4 regions of the Bacillus pretiosus genome follow, and region 1 is predicted to be linked to each of the others. Evidence: riboswitches for the same ligand, from Rfam matches in the RefSeq annotation. Region 1 holds a riboswitch; each other region holds the start of a gene.
What was found. Region 1 has a riboswitch for thiamine pyrophosphate ahead of thiM (hydroxyethylthiazole kinase). Riboswitches for the same ligand answer to the same signal wherever they lie in the genome.
Positions count from the first base shown of each region.

Region 1 (3,204 bases):
GTATTCATGCATTATATGAAAATTTGTCCTTTATTCTTCAAAGCGGCTTTAATGGAAATATAAAGCAGTTTGCTAATTACATAGGTGTACCTAAAACAACAGTATGGGGATGGCTAAATAAAGAAGTTAGTATTTATCTGAGTGAAACAGAAAAGGAACAATTTGGTGTGAAGGCAATAATTGATATTGCTAAAGACTTAAAATGTAGTACGAAATTTCTTTATAATAATTTTCCGGAGGAGTGTAAGAAAATCTCAGAACGTAATTATCGAATACAAACTGAAAAAATCTTTTTATATGTCTAATTTAAAAGGGCAGATACAAGAAGTCTGTTATAACCATTTTTTAAAAGGTGTTTTACAATTAAATCGAGGTTTTTACTACTTAAAATTATCATTATAACCATATAAATTTGGGAGAAAATCATACAAGTCATATAAATACTAGAAATATTAATTTCACCCTAACTATTGACGGGATACATCGCAACACGGCCGCAATTCAGCTGGGCATTAAAGCGAGTCGTTAAAGCGCGAGTCGCGTTAAGACCGATGTACCAGTCAGCTTCTGAACGTGCGACAGCCGAAGCGTATAAATTGTCATATGCTTTACCTGGTTTTAAATTTGCGAAGCCATCTTTAATTGCTTTATCAGTAACAGATGAAATCCATAAACGCTTAATAGGTTTTTGTATTTTAACTTTATCGATAATCCAACGTGCGACTAATTCGCCTTCGCGTCCAGCATCTGTCGCTACAATAATTTCATTTACATCTTTTCTAAGTAGCTGACTCTTCACAGCATTAAATTGTTTCCCTGTTTGTTTAATAACCGTTAATTTCAAGCGCTCAGGTAGCATCGGTAAATCTTCTAAATTCCACTGTTTATATTTCACATCATAGCTTTCTGGATCAGCTAATGTAACGAGATGACCTAAAGCCCAAGTTACAATATATTTACTACCTTCAAGGTAGCCATTTCCTTTTTTATCACACTTAAGTACACGCGCAATATCACGTGCAACGGAAGGCTTTTCAGCGATTACAACGCTTTTTACCATATTTAAAACATCCTTTCAAATTTCCATACGTTAACTATAGCATACATCTTCTTGAGATTCAGTTTCGCTCCAGATTTGAACGTTTTTTAGTGGGATAACATCTGTTTGAGGGTGAATGATGGCGACAGAACATAATATGCGCCATGATGAGACTATGAGAAATAGATACTTATTTATCCCGCATTAACGGGCAGTAAGACCCCTGCCTCAAAATTCAGCGGAAGCCAAGAAGTTAGGTAGGGGATCAACTGCCCATAAAAGCCCGATTGGTTCAACTAATAATCAGTGGGGGATGAACAAAGCCCCCACTGATTAAAGTTTCACTTTATTATGCGTATTGTTTTATCAGTTGCTTCTATATGAAATAGAAAAGTAAAGAACTTGTTATTTTACTAGAATAAGAGTAGACTTTGAAGTAGATGAATAATAAACACATGGGAGTTTGTGGATGCAAACTGAGAGTATGACTAATCCGTCATTGACCATTTGAACCTGTTGGATAATGCCAGCGTAGGGAGAGTGTAAAAGCACATGTTCAGGCACTTTGCGTACGCGCAAAGTGCCTTTTTGTGTATCTCCCATCACTATAGTTAGGAGATGAAAAGGATGAATATGAAAGAAATTAGTAAAGTAGTGGATTTGGTGAGAGAGTCTAATCCACTCGTGCATAATATTACAAATGTTGTTGTAACAAATTTTACAGCAAACGGTTTGTTAGCATTAGGAGCATCACCTGTAATGGCGTATGCAAAAGAAGAAGTAGCAGAAATGGCTAGCATTGCGGGAGCCCTTGTTTTAAATATGGGTACACTTCGTCCTGAAGAGGTAGAAGCGATGTTACTTGCTGGTAAATCAGCAAATGTGAATAATGTACCAGTACTATTTGATCCAGTTGGTGCAGGAGCAACATCGTATCGAACAGAAGTTGCGAGACATATTCCGGCTGAAATTGATTTAGCGATTATCCGCGGAAATGCAGCTGAAATAGCGAACGTTATTAATGAGAGATGGGAAATTAAAGGGGTAGACGCCGGTGTTGGAAATGGCAATGTCGTAAGTATTGCAAGGCAGGCAGCGGATGAATTAAATACAGTAGCGGTGATTACTGGAAAAGAAGATGTTGTTACAGATGGAGAACGAACGATCCTTATTCGAAATGGTCACCCTATTTTAACGAAAGTTACGGGAACTGGTTGTTTACTAACTTCTGTAATAGGAGCATTTGTAGCAGTAGAAAAGGATTATGTAAAGGCAGCAGTAGCGGCATTAACGTTTTATGGTGTAGCTGCGGAACTGGCAGCTGCTAAGACAGTGGAAAAGGGACCTGGTAGTTTCCAAATTGAATTTTTAAATCAGTTAGCGAATACCACTTCGGGTGATATTGAGAAGTATGGGAAGATTGAGCTTATATAGTAAGGAGGGGAACTAGATGCCCTGTATTACAAAGGCTGAAATGTCTAGATTATTATCAGTATATTTTATTATGGGAAGTAACAATTGTGCGAAGGAGCCACTACAAGTATTGAGAGATGCACTTGAAGGCGGTATAACAATTTTTCAATTTCGTGAAAAGGGGGAAGGGGCTTTAACGGGAGAGAAACGTATTTGTTTCGCGAAAGAACTACAAGCAGTCTGTAAAGAGTACGGTGTACCATTCATCGTAAATGATGATGTGGAACTAGCTATGGAGTTAGATGCAGATGGCGTGCATGTTGGCCAAGATGATGAAGGAATTACTTCTGTTCGTGAAAAAATGGGTGATAAAATTGTTGGTGTATCTACCCATACAATTGAAGAAGCACGCTGGGCAATTGAAAACGGAGCTGATTATTTAGGTGTTGGGCCTATTTTCCCAACGAGTACGAAAAAAGATACGAAAGCTGTACAAGGAACGAAAGGTTTAGCTCATTTTAGAGAACAAGAAATTACAATACCGATCGTTGGGATTGGTGGCATTACAATTGAAAATACAGCGTCAGTTATAGAAGCTGGTGCGGACGGTGTTTCTGTTATTTCCGCGATTAGTTTAGCGGAATCTCCGTATGAAAGTACGAAGAAGCTAGTAGTGGAAGTAAATAGGAGCTTGTAGGGAAAGGGAACTTCACAAAAATAGAAAAGAACATAATGGACAGTTAAAAATATTT
Region 1 covers NZ_CM129593.1:436,599-439,802, forward strand. The annotation lists gene ACU8YW_RS02260 (hypothetical protein) at 1-305, shown strand, start outside; partial or broken gene topB (DNA topoisomerase III) at 488-1,060, opposite strand; TPP riboswitch at 1,485-1,594, shown strand; gene thiM (hydroxyethylthiazole kinase) at 1,658-2,473, shown strand; gene thiE (thiamine phosphate synthase) at 2,490-3,149, shown strand.

Region 2 (3,204 bases), 320 kb from region 1:
GTTCATCTAACAACAATATCTCCCTGCCTGTTAATAAAGTTCGAATGAAAGATACGCGTTGCCTCATACCACCAGATAAATCTTTCGGATATTTTGTCTCATACCCTTGTAAACCAAATTTATGTAACAGTTCCTTTGCCTTTATTTGCGCTTCTTTCTTCTGTACACCTTGGCACTCTAGCGGCAGGGCAGCATTCTCAATAATCGTTCTCCATGGCAGGAGCATATCTTTTTGGGGCATATAGCCTACAGGATGGCTCTTTGTTTCTGTCAGCTCTATCTGTCCAGTACTCACCTCTTCTAAACCTGTAATAAGGCGAAATAAAGTACTTTTCCCGCATCCACTCGGTCCGATAATACTTACAAACTCTTTATCTTGTATAGAAGCATTTAATTCATTGATGATTGTTTTCTCATCATAATGAAAAGAAACATTATGAAACTGTAGTATGTTCTTGCTCCTCAAATCCCCACATCTCCTTACGATAGGACATATCCCAGAATAAATATTCAAATCGACTGGAATATAGGAATATCTCCTCTAATCGATCTAACTCTTTGTCAGACTTTCCAACTGCCATTTCATTTAATAAATCTATTAACCAAATACAAAGGCTACCGTATTCTTCTGAACTATATCCTTGAATCCACTCACCAAAGAACTCATGATCTCTTGCTCCAGGAATATCGTTTAAACGCTTTCCAATTTCCCAGTAACTCCACATACATGGAAGAAGTGCTGCTATTAATTCCGCAAGTGTGCCATTTTGAGATACAGACATCATGTAATTTGTATAGGCTAAATTTTTAGCAGATGGTTTTGCAGATTCTATCTCCTCTATAGAAATACCAAGTCTTTTTGCATATTGTTTATGGATCGTCATTTCTCTATTTAATATGCCATCAATTTGTTCAGCAAATTTCCCCATTACTTGTGGATTCGTTGCTTTTACAACACCAATCGCATATAGCTTTGCATAATCTAACAAATATAAATAATCTTGAATAATATAATACTGAAACTTATCTTTTTCTAACGTGCCATCTCCCATACCTACTACAAACGGGTGATTATGACTCATCTCCCAAACTGGTTGTACAGTTTCTAATAATCTATCGCAAAATTTCATTTCTCTATCCCCTTTCAATTTATATATCTAAATAAAAAACCACTTCTAAATAAGAAGTGGTTACAGCAAATAAAATTATAATTTATTCGTTGTTCCACTTCCCTTCGCTAGTATTACCTAGATCAGGTCTGTAAGGGTTAAGGATTATTCCTCTCTCAGCACAACAAGCACCCCTAGTGGTTTCAATATGAAATTTTCAAACAAAAAAGCCCCGTTTCTATACGCAAAGAAACGGGGACTCATTATTAGTGTCCGAATTGCTTCCCTACGCTAGCATAATCTAGATCAGGTAATGAAAAGGATCAAAGGCTTACGGCCTACTCTCAGCTGGCAACACCAGCTCTCCTAGCAAACTATGAAATTAACACTGTCAGTATAACATCGTAATAAGACATCATCAACTGTTTTAATTTTCCCAATTGTCAACAAAATAACAAAACTATATAATACTTATATTCTATCTTAGAAATTATTATCCTAATTAATTGGATAAAAAGGAATCATTATCCTCAAAAAATTTATTTTTATATTGATTTCATATTACATTTATGTGAATACACCCACTATATTATATCTTTATACTATAATAAAATTACAACTATACAACTAGAGGAGGTCTCTATTATATGAATATGAAAGCTACTGCTTTAACAGCAACTACTGTCGCAATTGCCTCTTTACTTCCTTCTATGGGAGAAACAAATGTACAAACAGCCAACGCTGAACAATTATCTAATGTGAAAACTGGATATGTCAAAGTCGATCAAGTAGCCTTACATACAAAAGATAACGCAAATAGCTCATCAATTGATACAATTCGCTTTAATACGAAGGTAAACATACTTGAAACAACTAATGGCTGGTATAAAGTATCTGTTAATAATAAAGTAGGTTACGTACAAAAAGATGCTATTCTACTAAAAAACAAACTTCAATCTAATAATCAATACATCGTTAATGCCAATGCATTAAACGTTCGTTCTGAACCTAATTTAGAATCTTCAATTTTAGATGTATTACCAAATGGGAAATTCGTTACCATTCAAGAAGAACAAGGCGAGTGGTATAAAATTTTACATAATGGCAAAACAGGTTACGTACAAAAAGCATTCGTATCTAATGGTTCACAGCCTTTAGTAAAAGGCATCACAGTTCAAACTAATACGAAATACACAGTTGCAACACCTAAACTTAATGTACGTGGCAACGCTAGTACAAGTGGTGCACTACTTGGTTCATTACAAAATGGTACACAAATACAAGTAGTGGAAACTGTAGGAACTTGGTATAAAATTCGTTTTGGCACAGGATACGGATACGTGGCAAAACATTATGTGGTGCAAAATCAAATGCAATCACAAGCTCAAACGGCTCAACCTACTTCCATTCCAGCAGTTTTCAAATTCCCTACTCAAGGAAGAATTAGCTCAACCTTTGATATACGTTGGGAACAAATGCATTATGGTATAGATATTGCGGCTCAAGGTAATGTCTCAATCCAGGCGGCAGCTGCAGGTAAAGTTGTGAAATCATATTATTCAGCTAGCTATGGCAATGTTGTGTTCATCGCCCATCAAATAAACGGGAAATTATATACAACAGTCTATGCACACATGAAAGATCGCACTGTACAAGCTGGTGATCAAGTACAAGCTGGACAATTAGTAGGTCATATGGGAAACACAGGTCATTCATACGGGCAACATCTTCATTTTGAATTACACAATGGAGAATGGAATTTTGAAAAAACAAATGCAGTAAACCCACTGCCATATTTAGTTAGGTAAATTGTATGCAACGCAATATCAATATACCTCTCTTAATTGAATACTTCGCCTTTTTAGGTTTAATCTGTTGTTTAATCATTTACAATACAAACACTGTATTTTTATCTATTATCATTGCTTTTGTTACTTTAGAAATTATGATGGAATCCTTTCAAGTACAACTAAAACAAAAAATTGCTCATATATATAATGCCATCTTTCTATTAAGTGCCCTAATAACAAATATTATTAGTAATGGTTTTTATTTATCTACCGTATTTCCTGTATTCTTTATGGCTGTTTTATTA
Region 2 covers NZ_CM129593.1:756,787-759,990, reverse strand. The annotation lists gene ACU8YW_RS03885 (ABC transporter ATP-binding protein) at 1-466, opposite strand, end outside; gene tenA (thiaminase II) at 435-1,130, opposite strand; TPP riboswitch at 1,213-1,315, opposite strand; TPP riboswitch at 1,376-1,487, opposite strand; gene ACU8YW_RS03875 (SH3 domain-containing M23 family metallopeptidase) at 1,757-2,917, shown strand; gene ACU8YW_RS03870 (hypothetical protein) at 2,923-3,204, shown strand, end outside.
Region 2: another riboswitch for thiamine pyrophosphate. It lies ahead of tenA (thiaminase II); the one in region 1 lies ahead of thiM (hydroxyethylthiazole kinase).

Region 3 (3,204 bases), 710 kb from region 1:
ACAATTTTAGTTGCGTTATTCGCTTATAAGATGCCGTTCACGATGGCGATGGCAGCGACGGGATATGGTTTTTTATACGGACTATGGCCAATTGCTTGGATTATCATTATGTCGGTATTTTTATATAAAATATCTGTGAAAACAGGTCAATTCGATGTGATTCGTGCATCTGTATTATCCATTACGAATGACCATCGTTTACTCGTTATTTTAATCGGTTTTTCATTTGGAGCATTTTTGGAAGGGGCAGCAGGATTTGGTGCACCAGTAGCGATTACCGCAGCGCTTCTTGCAGGTCTTGGGTTAAATCCTTTATATGCAGCGGGTCTGTGTTTAATCGCAAATACGGCACCAGTAGCGTTCGGAGCGATGGGAATTCCGATTACAGTTGCTGGACAAGTAACAGGTATTGATCCGCATAAAATTGGACAAATGGCTGGGCATCAATTACCGTTCTTATCATTATTTGTTCCGTTCTTTATCGTATTTTTAATGGATGGATTTAAAGGAGTAAGACAAACATGGCCGGCTCTATTTGTAGCAGGTAGCTCATTTGCAATTACGCAGTTCATTACAGCGACGTTCTTAGGGCCAGAACTTCCGGATATTACGTCAGCACTTGTAAGTTTAGTGAGTTTATCGCTATTCTTAAAAGTTTGGCAGCCGAAAGAAATCTATCAGTCTAAAGAAGCAAATAGTGAGGTAGCAGCAACGGCGATATCTATGCCGAAACTAACGGTAGGAAAAGTAGTAAAAGCATGGTCTCCATTCATTATTTTAACTGTGATGGTAGTCATTTGGAGCCAAAGTTTCTTTAAAGCGTTATTTGCTCCAGGCGGTGCTTTGGAAAGCCTTGTGTTTAAGTTTGAAGTTCCAGGCTTACACAATTTAGTAATGAAAGCAGAGCCAATTGTAAATAAACCGACGCCTTATGAAGCAATCTTGAAATTAGATATTTTATCAGCGACGGGAACAGCAATTTTAATTGCTTGTATCATTTCTATCTTTATTTTGAAAATGAGTGCAAAAGATGCAGTAGTAACATTTAAAGAAACGATAAATGAGCTTAAGATGCCAATTCTATCTATCGGATTCGTATTAGGATTCGCGTTTATCGCAAACTATTCTGGTCTATCTTCTACATTAGCATTAGCACTTGCAGGAACTGGCGGACTATTCCCGTTCTTCTCACCATTCCTAGGCTGGATCGGTGTATTTTTAACAGGATCCGATACGTCAGCGAATGCACTGTTCTCGAATTTACAAGCGATTACAGCGCAGCAAGTCGGTGTATCTGAAGTACTTCTCGTTGCAGCAAATACAACGGGCGGTGTAACAGGAAAAATGATTTCTCCGCAATCGATTGCAATTGCTTGTGCGGCAGTTGGACTTGCTGGAAAAGAATCAGATTTATTCCGCTTTACAGTGAAGCATAGTTTATTCTTCGTAATTATTGTTGGTATTATGACGTATGTACAGGCATATTATTTAACGTGGATGATTCCATAAACAACAAAAGAAATAAACTTTGCATTTTTCAGATTATCGTGTATGATGGGAAAGTATTGAAAATTAAATCAGTGATAAACTAGGGGTGCCTAACGTATGCGTAGGCTGAGAGAGAAGCGTGTGAACTTCTTAACCCTTTGGACCTGATCTGGCTCGTACCAGCGTAGGGAAGTTAACGGCTTTACATAATGATGTCTTTATGAGCCAGGTCCTTATTTTTTTATGGACCTGGCTCTTTTTATTTTGGCATACGCTGGCCATATCTTGTCCTTGTCACGTACAGGGGGGCAACAAAGGTTATGAAACAGTCTGTTTCAGCTGAGCAAATTGAATTGAAATCGAGTTTACCAGGAAGTAAGAAAGTGTATGTGGATGGACCACGCGCGGGTATGAAAGTGCCGATGCGCGAGATTGAACAAAGCGAAACGAACGGTATTCCGAATCCGCCAATTCGTGTATATGATACGAGCGGTCCTTATACAGATCCTGCGTATAAAGTGGAACTGGAAAAGGGATTGCAGGCGCCGCGCCACTCTTGGATCCTGGAGCGCGGAGATGTAGAAGCATACGAAGGGCGCGAAGTAAAACCAGAGGATGACGGTGTGAAAGTGGCTTTGAAACATACGCCTGTTTTCCCGCAAATGGATCGTCAGCCGCTTAGAGCAAAGCAAGGTGGAAATGTTACGCAAATGCATTATGCACGTAAGGGTATCATTACGTCTGAGATGGAATATGTTGCGATTCGTGAAGGAGTAGAGCCTGAGTTTGTTCGTAAGGAAATCGCGGAAGGTCGTGCCATTTTACCAGCGAATATTAACCATCCGGAAGCAGAACCGATGATTATCGGCCGTAACTTTCACGTGAAGGTCAATGCAAATATCGGAAACTCTGCTGTATCTTCTTCAATTGCAGAAGAAGTAGAGAAGATGACGTGGGCAACGCGTTGGGGTGCGGATACGATTATGGATTTATCTACAGGTAAAAATATTCATACGACGCGTGAGTGGATTATTCGTAACGCGCCTGTACCAGTTGGAACTGTACCGATTTATCAAGCGCTGGAAAAAGTAAATGGAATTGCAGAAGATTTAACGTGGGAAGTGTATCGTGATACGTTAATTGAGCAGGCGGAGCAAGGTGTGGATTACTTTACGATTCACGCGGGCGTATTACTTCGTTACATTCCGATTACTGCAAAGCGTACGACAGGTATCGTTTCGCGTGGTGGTTCAATTATGGCACAGTGGTGTTTATTCCATCATAAAGAAAACTTCTTATACACTCATTTTGAAGAGATATGTGAAATTATGAAGCAGTACGACGTTTCGTTCTCTCTTGGAGATGGATTACGTCCAGGTTCGATTGCAGATGCAAATGACGAAGCACAGTTTTCTGAGCTTGAAACACTTGGTGAATTAACGAAGATTGCTTGGAAACATGATGTGCAAGTGATGATTGAAGGACCTGGGCATGTACCGATGCATTTAATTAAAGAGAATATGGAGAAAGAGCTTGATATTTGTCAGGGCGCACCGTTCTATACACTTGGGCCGTTAACGACAGATATTGCACCAGGTTATGACCATATTACATCGGCAATTGGAGCGGCGATGATTGGCTGGTTTGGCACGGCGATGCTTTGTTATGTAACACCGAAAGAACATTTAGGTTTACCGAATAAAGATGATGTTCGCA
Region 3 covers NZ_CM129593.1:4,978,445-4,981,648, reverse strand. The annotation lists gene lldP (L-lactate permease) at 1-1,509, shown strand, start outside; TPP riboswitch at 1,581-1,696, shown strand; gene thiC (phosphomethylpyrimidine synthase ThiC) at 1,809-3,204, shown strand, end outside.
Region 3: another riboswitch for thiamine pyrophosphate. It lies ahead of thiC (phosphomethylpyrimidine synthase ThiC); the one in region 1 lies ahead of thiM (hydroxyethylthiazole kinase).

Region 4 (3,204 bases), 1.1 Mb from region 1:
TGTAGATGAAGCTGTACAAATGGTGCAAGATTACTACATTTACATCATTGCATTTGTAGTCGTTCTTATTTTTCTAGCTTCGTTCTATTATTCAAAACAAATTGCAAAGCCGTTATTAAAAATAAATGATACGACGAAGAAAATAGCACACTTAGATTTCACAGAACAAATACCGATTACTTCAAAAGATGAAATTGGTGATTTATCGAAAAATATTAATGTATTATCTAATAAGCTCCATTCGCATATTGGACAGCTAGAACAAGATATTGAAAAGGAAAGAAAGTTAGAAAATACGCGGAAAGAATTTATTTCTGGTGTTTCGCATGAATTAAAAACACCGCTGAGTATTATGAAAAGCTGTATTTCTATTTTAAAAGATGGAGTAGCTGAGCATAAAAAAGAATACTATTTTCAGGCAATGGAACGAGAAGTAGATAAAATGGATACTTTAATTTTGGATATGCTGGAGTTAGCTAAATTTGAGTCAGGTACATATAAAATGAAAAAGGGTGTATTTTATATCGATACAGTAATTGAAGATATATGTGAACACCTTTCTGTGGACATAGAGAAAAAAGAACTTCATGTGCATAAAAATATATGTTCATTTGAAGTAGTCGCAAATCAAAGTCGGATTGAACAAGTAATCGTGAACTTCATTACGAATGCCATACGTTATACACCGAATAAAGAGGATATTATTATTTCTACAATAGATGAGAAAGATCGTATAAAAGTGTGTATTGAAAATAAAGGTACTCACATTGAAGAAGAGCAATTAGATAAAATTTGGGACCGTTTTTATCGCGTGGATGCAGCTCGCCACCGTTCACAAGGTGGAACTGGGCTTGGTCTAGCTATTTCTAAAAATATTTTAGAACTGCACGATGCTGAATATGGGGCAGAAAATACAGAAGATGGTGTATTATTTTACTTTTATTTACCTAAAAAAGCGTAGATGATGCATGCTACGCTTTTTTTAGTTTATTTTCATATTATCTTTACCTAATCTTTATTTTTAAACGATATAATCTGGGTAGAAAATGAGGTTATGTAAGGAGTCGATGAACCGTGCATAGCAAGTGGCTAAGTATAATGGTATTTATTTTCTTTTGTGCATTTATTGTATTTTTAATTGATATTACGATATAACAAAAAGAGCGCTTATTAAGCGCTCTTTTTGTTTGAATTTATTTGATAAGCATTGATGCTCTTGAATAAGCGAGGTGAAGTAAGAAATAAAAATATAAGTAAAACGGTACATAAAATAAAAGAACCGAGCATTGTACTGCCGTTTACGATTAATGAGTATAGAACTGCTGATTGACCTTTCGGTGCATATTGTCCCCAGAAAATAATACCAGCAATAAAGTGGCAGAAATAGCGAGCAAAGCTACCGATAAATGTAGCAAGGATAATATAAGCAAGGACTTTCTTACCTTCGTTTTGTTTTGATGAAGGTTTTTCTTTACGGGTACCTAAACTTGATTGTTCTAAGTTATTTTCATTAGACGTTAAAAGTGCTTTTTGAATTGGACGATAGAATAAGCCAGCAAATCCGATAAAAGCAAAGGCAATGAAGTACTCAATGAAAGCTTGAATAGGTGTTAAAATGTAAGCATCTCCTACGACAATTTGTAATAGTCCCCAAACTAAACCACCTAAGAAAGCTGATTTAAAGCCCCAGCGGTATGCAATAATAAAAATAGGAATCATAGCGAATGAAATGGAACCGCCTGTTGGAAGTTTGATTGATAATGGTAAAATGTCGATGACCAAGGCGAAGGCTGCAAGAATTGCAGATTCGATCATCGCTTGTAAATTGGTGTTACGCATGTTGTCTCCCCCTAAATCCAAGTTGTACAAAAAAGAATAGATATCATAGGAGGATACGAAATACGTAAATAAAAAAGAGGTATGTATTTCGGACGTTTGCACAATCCCTGCGTTAGCATTAACTAACAGGTTCGAAGGGTCGGAACGAAGTGTTCCCTCTCAGCGGCATGGCTCCCCCAGTGATAACGAGATTCTTTATTTGCTATTGTTTATTGTAAGCGAAATGGATGAGAATGGCAAACGAATACAGTATGACAATGATTGAAATAGAATTGTAGCGAAATGTTAATAAATATGAAGCAAAAGGGTATAGTACAAGAGAAATAGAGTGTGCTATAATTTTTTTGAAAATAATTATCATTCTCTTCTGAGGGGGAAGGTTATGAGCTTAGTAGATATTAAAATCGGTGAGAAAGTGTTAGTAAAAAGCGTTCAGTCTTTAGATCATTTACTGAAGAGAAGATTGGCTGCTTTCGGTCTTTCTGAAGGAAGCGAACTTCGCATGAAGCAGAAAGCGATGTTCAAAGGTCCTTGTACATTGGAGTGTCGTGGACAGTTAATTAGTATTCGTCATTGTGACGCGAAAATGATAAAGGTGGAATTAGCGTGAATAAGGTAGCTTTGCTAGGGAATCCGAATACAGGGAAGACATCATTATTTAATGCACTTACTGGTTCTTATGAATACGTAGGAAACTGGAGCGGTGTAACAGTAGAAAAGAAGGTTGGTAAATTAAAAGATAAGCAAGGAACATTAATTGATTTACCAGGTGTTTATGATTTGAATCCAGTTTCGCGTGATGAAGGTGTCGTTACAAATTTTCTACTAACAGACGAATTTCATCATATGTTAAATATAGTGGATTCTTCGCAATTCGAGAGAAATATGCATTTAACGTTGCAATTACTTGAGTTTGGAAAGCCGGTTTCAATCGGATTAAATATGGTCGATGTGGCAAAGCAACGAGGCATTGTAATTGATGTAAAACGATTATCAGAGCTATTAGGTGTAACAGTCGTTCCTGTCGTTGCAAGAAGTGGAAAAGGCTGTGAAGAACTACTTGCTACTCTTAAAGAAAATGACAAAAACGAGAAAAAGCCATTCATTATTTCATATGGTGTACAGATGGATGAAGGAATTGGAGAGGTAATAGCCCTTTTAGAGACAGCGAATTATAAGCATCCAAGATGGTTAGCCCTTCAATTTTTAAGCAATAACGAAGTAGTAGAAAAAGAAATGAAAGCATTACCAATTTATAAGGAACTTGTAGCCATTCGATCTCGCTTAGAAGGAAAACTTGATTGTACGTTGGAAGAGCACATTTACAAAACTCGTGAAGCGTATATTGAAAAGTTAAAAACAAAT
Region 4 covers NZ_CM129593.1:4,636,183-4,639,386, reverse strand. The annotation lists gene ACU8YW_RS23995 (sensor histidine kinase) at 1-961, shown strand, start outside; gene thiT (energy-coupled thiamine transporter ThiT) at 1,171-1,839, opposite strand; TPP riboswitch at 1,926-2,027, opposite strand; gene ACU8YW_RS23985 (FeoA family protein) at 2,222-2,449, shown strand; gene feoB (ferrous iron transport protein B) at 2,446-3,204, shown strand, end outside.
Region 4: another riboswitch for thiamine pyrophosphate. It lies ahead of thiT (energy-coupled thiamine transporter ThiT); the one in region 1 lies ahead of thiM (hydroxyethylthiazole kinase).